DNA from 2 places in the Rhizobium sp. BR 250 genome. Region 1 is predicted to be linked to the other one. Evidence: riboswitches for the same ligand, from Rfam matches in the RefSeq annotation. Region 1 holds a riboswitch; the other holds the start of a gene.
What was found. A riboswitch is a leader RNA that binds a small molecule or an ion and turns the genes downstream of it on or off. The one in region 1 is predicted to bind thiamine pyrophosphate.
Positions count from the first base shown of each region.

Region 2: it holds a riboswitch for thiamine pyrophosphate, as region 1 does, so the genes downstream of both, QD336_RS18605 (ABC transporter permease) here and thiC (phosphomethylpyrimidine synthase ThiC) in region 1, are expected to answer to the same signal.

Region 1 covers NZ_JARWKW010000005.1:20,242-24,047, forward strand. The annotation lists gene thiO (glycine oxidase ThiO) at 1-688, opposite strand, end outside; gene thiC (phosphomethylpyrimidine synthase ThiC) at 690-2,513, opposite strand; TPP riboswitch at 2,609-2,720, opposite strand; gene QD336_RS09515 (acyl carrier protein) at 2,903-3,154, shown strand; gene QD336_RS09520 (acyl-CoA dehydrogenase family protein) at 3,154-3,806, shown strand, end outside.
Region 2 covers NZ_JARWKW010000012.1:27,784-31,589, reverse strand. The annotation lists gene QD336_RS18610 (TadE/TadG family type IV pilus assembly protein) at 1-1,059, opposite strand, end outside; TPP riboswitch at 1,252-1,354, shown strand; gene QD336_RS18605 (ABC transporter permease) at 1,480-2,265, shown strand; gene QD336_RS18600 (ABC transporter substrate-binding protein) at 2,262-3,212, shown strand; gene QD336_RS18595 (hydroxyethylthiazole kinase) at 3,209-3,806, shown strand, end outside.

The DNA of each region.
Region 1 (3,806 bases):
CCCCCACCATGAAGCGGCCGGGCTCGCGCGGCACGATGTAGAGCGGAATGCGCGGATGCAGCAGCCGGATGGGGCGGGAAAGGGAAACCTCCCGCGTGGCGAGGTAGAGCATTTCCCCCCGCACACCACGAAGACGGGGAATCTTGCCCACCGCCGCAGGCCCGGTGCAATCCACAACCCGTTCGAACGACCGTTCATCCACGAGGACACCCATATGAAACCGGACACCCATGGCGCAAAGCCGCTGATACAGCGATGCTAGTGCAAGACGCGGATCGAGATGGCCTTCATCGGCAAAATAGAGCCCGGACCGGAAGCGGCCGGCAAGATCAGGCTCCAGATCGGCGATCTCGGCCTCACCCACCCATCGATAGCCGCTGGTCCTCGATGCAAAACGTGAAAGCTCCACCTTGTCACGGGCAGGCGCGACGACCAGCGTGCCGTTGCGGACCACAAGGCCGGGCGTCGCTTCATCCCACCAGTCGAGTGCCGCCGTGCCGAGCGTCAGAACCGCCTCGTCCGCACTTTCACGCTCGCACCAGGGCGCCAGCATGCCGCCCGCATAAAAGGACGCACCACGAGAGGGTTCGGCATTGCGCTCCGACACTTCGACAGCAACGCCACTGCGTGCCAGCTCGAGGGCCGCCGTCAGTCCGGCGACCCCCGTTCCCTTGACGAGGACACGCATGTTATTCGGCGCTCGCGGACGTCGGCAGCGGCATGTAGAGCTCGCCACCCTCCTTGAAGCGCGCGGCCATGGCCTCAAGCCCCTCCTTCTGCGCCTCGGCGCGGATATCGTGGGAAATCCGCATCGAGCAGAATTTCGGCCCGCACATGGAGCAGAAGTGTGCAACCTTGTGCGCCTCCTTCGGCAGGGTCTCGTCGTGGAAGGAACGTGCCGTATCCGGATCGAGCGACAGGTTGAACTGGTCCTCCCAGCGGAACTCGAACCTTGCGCGTGACAGCGCATCGTCCCGCACCTGCGCAGCCGGATGACCCTTGGCAAGATCGGCGGCATGGGCGGCGATCTTGTAGGTGATGACGCCAACCTTCACGTCGTTGCGATCCGGCAGGCCGAGATGTTCCTTCGGCGTGACATAGCAGAGCATTGCCGTACCGAACCAGCCGATCATCGCCGCGCCGATGCCTGACGTGATGTGGTCGTAGCCGGGCGCGATATCTGTGGTGAGCGGCCCGAGCGTGTAAAAGGGCGCCTCGCCGCAGGTCTTCAGCTGCTTGTCCATATTCTCCTTGATCTTGTGCATCGGCACATGGCCGGGGCCTTCGATCATCACCTGGCAATCCTTCGCCCAGGCGATCTGCGTCAACTCGCCCAGCGTTTCCAGCTCGGCGAACTGCGCCGCATCATTGGCGTCAGCAATCGAGCCGGGACGCAGGCCGTCACCCAGCGAGAAGGAGACGTCGTAGGCGCGGCAGATGTCGCAAATTTCCTCGAAATGCTCATAGAGGAAACTTTCCTTGTGGTGATGCAGACACCACTTGGCCATGATCGACCCGCCGCGCGAGACGATGCCGGTGACGCGGTTGACGGTGAGCGGGATGTAATGCAACCGCACCCCGGCATGGATGGTGAAATAGTCGACGCCCTGTTCCGCCTGCTCGATCAGCGTATCGCGGAACACCTCCCAGGTAAGATCCTCGGCAATGCCGTTGACCTTCTCCAGCGCCTGATAAAGTGGCACCGTGCCGATCGGCACCGGCGAATTGCGGATGATCCATTCACGGATATTGTGGATATTGCGGCCAGTAGACAGGTCCATGACGGTATCCGCACCCCAGCGGATGGCCCAGACCATCTTCTCCACTTCTTCCGCCATGGAGGAGGTGACGGCGGAATTGCCGATATTGGCATTGATCTTGACGAGAAAATTGCGGCCGATGATCATCGGCTCAAGTTCGGAGTGGTTGATATTGGCGGGAATGATGGCGCGACCCGAGGCGACTTCCTGACGCACGAATTCCGCCGTGACATAGTCGGGAATATGCGCGCCGAAACTCTCGCCGTCCCGCGCGAGCTTTTCCTTCGCAGCCTCGCGGCCGAGATTTTCGCGGATGGCGATGAATTCCATTTCCGGCGTGACGATGCCCGCCCGCGCGTAGGCAAGCTGCGTCACCGCCTTGCCCGCCGTGGCTCGCAGCGGCTGGTGGCGCATGGCAAATTCGGGCGTCAGGCGCTCGCCGGTGGCAAAGCCGTTATCCTCCGGCTTGACGTGCCGTCCCTCATAAGCCTCGACATCACCGCGCGCCACAACCCAGTCGTGACGCAGGCGCGGCAGACCCTTTTCGATCAGGACCGGATGCGTGGGATCGGTATAGGGACCGGAGGAATCATAGACCGTGACGGGCGGTTCGCCTGCAGTCGGGTGCACCGCGATCTCTCGCATCGGCACGCGAATATGCGGATGTAAAATTCCGGGTTTATGGATTTTCGTGGAGGCAGCATGCGGCCCGGTGGTGACGACAAGCGGGTTGGTCTTGGCAACGATATTCATCTTGAGGCTCCAAAGTTTGACTGTGGAGACCCAGTTCGAGCCGGAATGATGGAAAATACCGAAGTGCCGATACCGGACGTCCTGACGCCAGCCGACCTTCGATCTTTGCACCGTCCCTACGCCAGTATGAACTGGATCAGGTTCAACGGGTCACTGCGCATGAAAGCAGAATCTCAGCCCCTTGACGGGACACCCCTGGTGAATGACGACAGCAAAAAACACCGCTCGGCTTTTGTCAAGGCCGCCGATCAACGCTTGGCAAAGGTGCGGGAATGGCGCATGCTGCCGTTAGTTGTAATTAACCTAACGGTTTAGGCGAATATTATCGTTTGCCACGTAACGATAAGCACAAACAATCCTGATGTGAAATTCATGGGAGATACGTCGGAATGAATGCGACTATACGTGAAATACTGGCCAAATTCGGCCAGCTTCCAACCCCTGTCGATACGATTGCAGATGAGGCCGATCTTTATGCGGCGGGCCTCTCTTCCTTCGCATCCGTGCAATTGATGCTGGGTATCGAAGAAGCTTTCGATATAGAATTTCCCGATAACCTGCTGAACCGCAAGTCTTTCGCCAGCATCAAGGCCATTGAAGACACCGTTAAGCTCATTCTGGATGGTAAAGAGGCAGCCTGATGAACGTGACCGTTGCGCCGCAGGATGAAACTCTGTCCGCGCGCGCGGGCCGTGTCGCGGCAATTGCCGCCAAACATGCAGATGAGGTGGATGTCACCGGCCGCTTCCCTGAGGAAGCCGTCAATGCCCTGCGGCAGGAGCGCCTGCTCGGCATCCAGGTCCCTTCCTCGCTGGGCGGCGAAGGTACTTCCCTGCAGGAAATCGCCGATATCTGCGCCCGGCTCGGCCAGGCCTGTTCGGCAACCGCGATGATTTTCGCCATGCACCACATCAAGCTGTCGAGCCTGGTGGAACATGGCGTGGAAAGCACCTGGCATCCGGGCTTCATGCGCCGCGTTGCCGGCGAACAGCTTCTGCTCGGCTCCGCCACCACCGAAGGCGGCATCGGCGGCAATCTGCGCAACTCCATCTGCGCGATCGAAGTCGAGGGTGATTCCTGCCGGCTGGAAAAGGATGCCACCGTCATTTCCTATGGCAGCAATGCCGACGCCATCCTCATCACCTCGCGCGCCCACAAGGATGCCGCGCCCGCCGATCAGGTGATGACCGTGTTTCTGAAAAACCAGTACACGCTTGAAAAGACCCATGTCTGGGATACGCTCGGCATGCGTGGCACCTGTTCGGACGGTTTCCTGTTCCGCGGCGAAGCGCC
Region 2 (3,806 bases), on a different contig from region 1:
ACGCCCGCCCTGCGTCGTTTGTTTTGTGCAGTTATTTGGCTTGTAGCTGTCGGCAACACCGTCAGAGACGAAAAACACTATTTTTTCCGGGCTGGCTGAACTGGCGCCGCTACCCGAATTTCCCATCTTTTTCTCGATCTTGGTAAGCGCCCGGTCGAAATCGGTGTGCTGATCGTTCTTATACATATGGGAAGGAACCGACATGAGTTCGATTTCGGCAATCTTCTTCTTGGCCTCCTGCAAATCCGAAGTCCGCGGCACAACTTCGAGCAAATCCCCGCCTGACGCAACATCGACTGCCGTTTTCCCGAAAGTGTAGACGGCAATACGATATTGATCGTTGCTCTTGCGCGTGGCAGCTGCCGTATCCATCAAACTCGCGGTTGCCTTGGCAACCACGTCGATGCGCGTGGTCGCGTTTATGCGACCCTTGGCATCGGTGTCCTTGTTCTTGATCCTGAAATAGGTGCTGGTCGGGTCTGACGCGCCGTCTTTCGTTGTGAGATGGCAAGCGAAGGCGCATCCTATCGTCTTTTCCATCACCGCGACATCGGCAGGCGTGGCGCCCACGCCCATGGAAGGCGAGTTGTCGAGGACGAGGTAAAAATCGGTAAAGGTCTCCGTCTCGTATTTGGCGGTTGCACTCCCCGAGACCGTCAGGAAGTCCTTTCCGAGAATTCTGGAAAGCGTCGTATTCACTGAGGCCGTAAAATTGACCGAAGACTCGATGATGGTCCCGCGCTTGATGACAGATATATCGAGAGACAATAGCTGATAGTCCCGGTTGCCCCGCTGATTGCCATGGAAGAAAGCGGCGGCTTCTTCTTCGCCGACGGCAATGACGCCATTGCTCGCCATCCGTTTTGCAGCCTGGGCGCTTGCCGAACTATCGGCAACCACTGCCAGAGCAGCGGAATCGGCCGCCATCTGCAAATCGGATTTGACGCTGAGGCCGCGTGTTATGTCGAGCGCAACACCGGCGGATCCGATGAGCGGTATGATCAACAAGGCGCTGAGAATGGCAAAATTTCCGGACTTGTCCCGCCAGATGCTTTTCAAGTTAGTCTCCGAGCTTCTCTGAATGCGGGCTTAGTTACTCGAACGACGTTGCAATATAGTTTATTGATATAACTAATTGTCGATAAATTCGATATACCTAATAACTATATTTCCCCCGGCCGCATAATGGCGGGGTACCGATCACCGGTTGGTAGAGACCGTTGACATTTTTAAAACTTGACCTACAAAACAAGCTCTTCCGAGGGGAGCACCGCACGGTGCTGAGATGGCGATGAGCCGGACCCTTGAACCTGATCCGGGTCATGCCGGCGTAGGAACGGAACTGTCGCGCCATGGAGGCGCTGCCCTTTCTCTTCTCCGCTATGCCTGATCTCCGTGATTGCCACATCTGGAGACGACCGATGATGCTGAAACCTTCTGCCCTTCGCACATGGTGCATCTGCATCTGAGGCCCGGCTCATGCGTGCCACCCATGCGTTGAACGGTGTCGGTCTTCTGCTCCTTCTCTGGCAGGCGGGAACGTGGCTGTTTTCGCCGCCCCGTTACATCCTGCCGTCGCCCGCCGATGTCGCCGCCGCCTTCCTGCGCCAACCGGGTTTCCTGTTCGGTCAGGCCCTCGTGACGCTTGGCGAAATGGCGCTCGGGCTTGCCGCGGGCATTGCCGCTGGTATTCTCGTTGCCTTCACGACGGCCGCCATCCCGCGCCTTGGCCGCCTCGTCTGGCCCATGGTTCTGGTGTTGCAGGCCTTTCCGGTCTTCGTGCTCGCCCCCATTCTCGTCCTCTGGTTCGGCTTCGGCATGGCCTCGAAAGTGGTCATGACGGCAATCATCATTTTCTTCCCCGTCGCCTCCTCTTTCACCGACGGCCTCAACCGCACGGATCGCGCCATCCTCGACGCCGCCTCGCTGACGGAGGCGAGCCATTGGCAGATCCTCACCCGGTTGCGCGTGCCGCTGGCGCTCCCCTCACTGATTTCAGGCTTGAGGGTGGCTGCGCCGCTTGCCCCGCTCGGGGCCGTCATCGGCGAATGGGTGGGCGCATCGGCCGGGCTCGGTTTCGTCATGATCCAGTCCAATGCCCGCATGCAGACCGACACCATGTTCGCCGCCATGGCCATTCTCGCCGTCATGGCCGTGCTGCTCCGGCTCATCGTCGACCAGGCGACGGCCAATCTCGCCCCCTGGGCCAAAGAAACAGAACACACCATTCCTTTCAGATATTTACGGAGACTTTCGGGACCATGAAACGAACGCTTCTTTCCCTCGCCATCGCAGCGGCAAGCGTGCTTGCGCCCATGCAATCCCAGGCGGCCGACAAGCTGACCGTATTGCTCGAATGGTTCGTGAACCCCGATCATGCACCGATGGTGATCGCCAAGGAACGCGGCCTGTTTGCCGATGCGGGACTGGAAGTGGAGCTGGTTCCTCCGGCTGACCCTTCCACGGTGCCGCGCCTCGTCTCGGCAAAACAGGCCGATATCGGCGTGCATTACCAGCCGAACCTCTATCTCGACCACGAAGCCGGCCTGCCGCTCGTGCGTTTCGGCACACTGGTCGAAACCCCGCTCAACACCGTCACGGTTCTCGCGGATGGGCCGATCAAGAGCCTGAAAGATCTGAAGGGCAAGAAGGTCGGTTTTTCCGTTTCCGGTTTCGAGGATGCGATGCTGAAGCGCATGCTGGAGAAGGACGGGCTGACGAAGGACGACGTCGAGCTGGTCAACGTCAATTTCTCGCTGTCGCCTTCCCTGATCGCCGGCAAGGTGGATGCCACGCTCGGCGGTTTTCGCAATTTCGAACTGACTCAGATGAAACTCGAAGGACATGAGGGCCGCTCCTTCTTCCCCGAAGAACATGGCGTACCGGCCTATGACGAGCTGATCTTCGTCACCCATCGTGATCTCGCAAAGGACAGCCGTCTGCCGCGTTTCCTCTCCGCCGTGGAGCAAGCCGCGATCTTTATCACCAACCATCCGCAGGATGCCTGGCAGCTTTTCATCAAGGCCTATCCGAACCTTGACGATGCCCTGAACAAACAGGCCTTTTTCGACACGCTGCCACGTTTCGCCAAGCGTCCCGCCGCACTGGACCGCGCCCGTTATGCCCGTTTCGGCGCCTTCATGCAGGAGATGCAGCTGATCAAGCAGGCGCCCGCAGCAGACGATATCGCCGTGGAGCTGCAACAGCCATGACCGGCAATTTTCCGACAGCGGCAAAAGCCGCCGAGATTCTGGAACGCGTGCGGCAGAAGCGTCCGCGCGTGCATTGCCTGATGAACACCGTGGTGCAGAAATTCACCGCCGACGGCATCACCGTCATCGGCGGCATTCCCTCGATGACCACCTCGCTGGAAGAGATCGAGAGCTTCGTCACCAAGGCGGATGCACTGACCGTCAATCTCGGCACGCTGGACGCCGAACGACGCAAGGTCATCCGGCTGGCGATCGAGATCGCCAATGCATCCGGCAAGCCGTGGATCGTCGACCCCGTGCATGTCGACTATTCACCCTCGCGGCTGGATTTCGCCCGGGAACTTATCGCCCATTCGCCCACCATCGTCCGTGGCAACCGCGCAGAAATGAGCCTGATCGGCGGTGTGCCGGGCGCGGTGCGGATCGAGACCGGACCGGTGGATCATCTCCGCGACACGACGCGTAATGTCAGGATCGTCAATGGTCACCCGTGGATGGCGAAGGTGACCGGCACGGGCTGCCTTTCGGGCGGTGTCGTCGCCGCCTTCATGGCAGTGGAAAAAGACGCGTTGACGGCAGCGGCTTCCGCCCTTG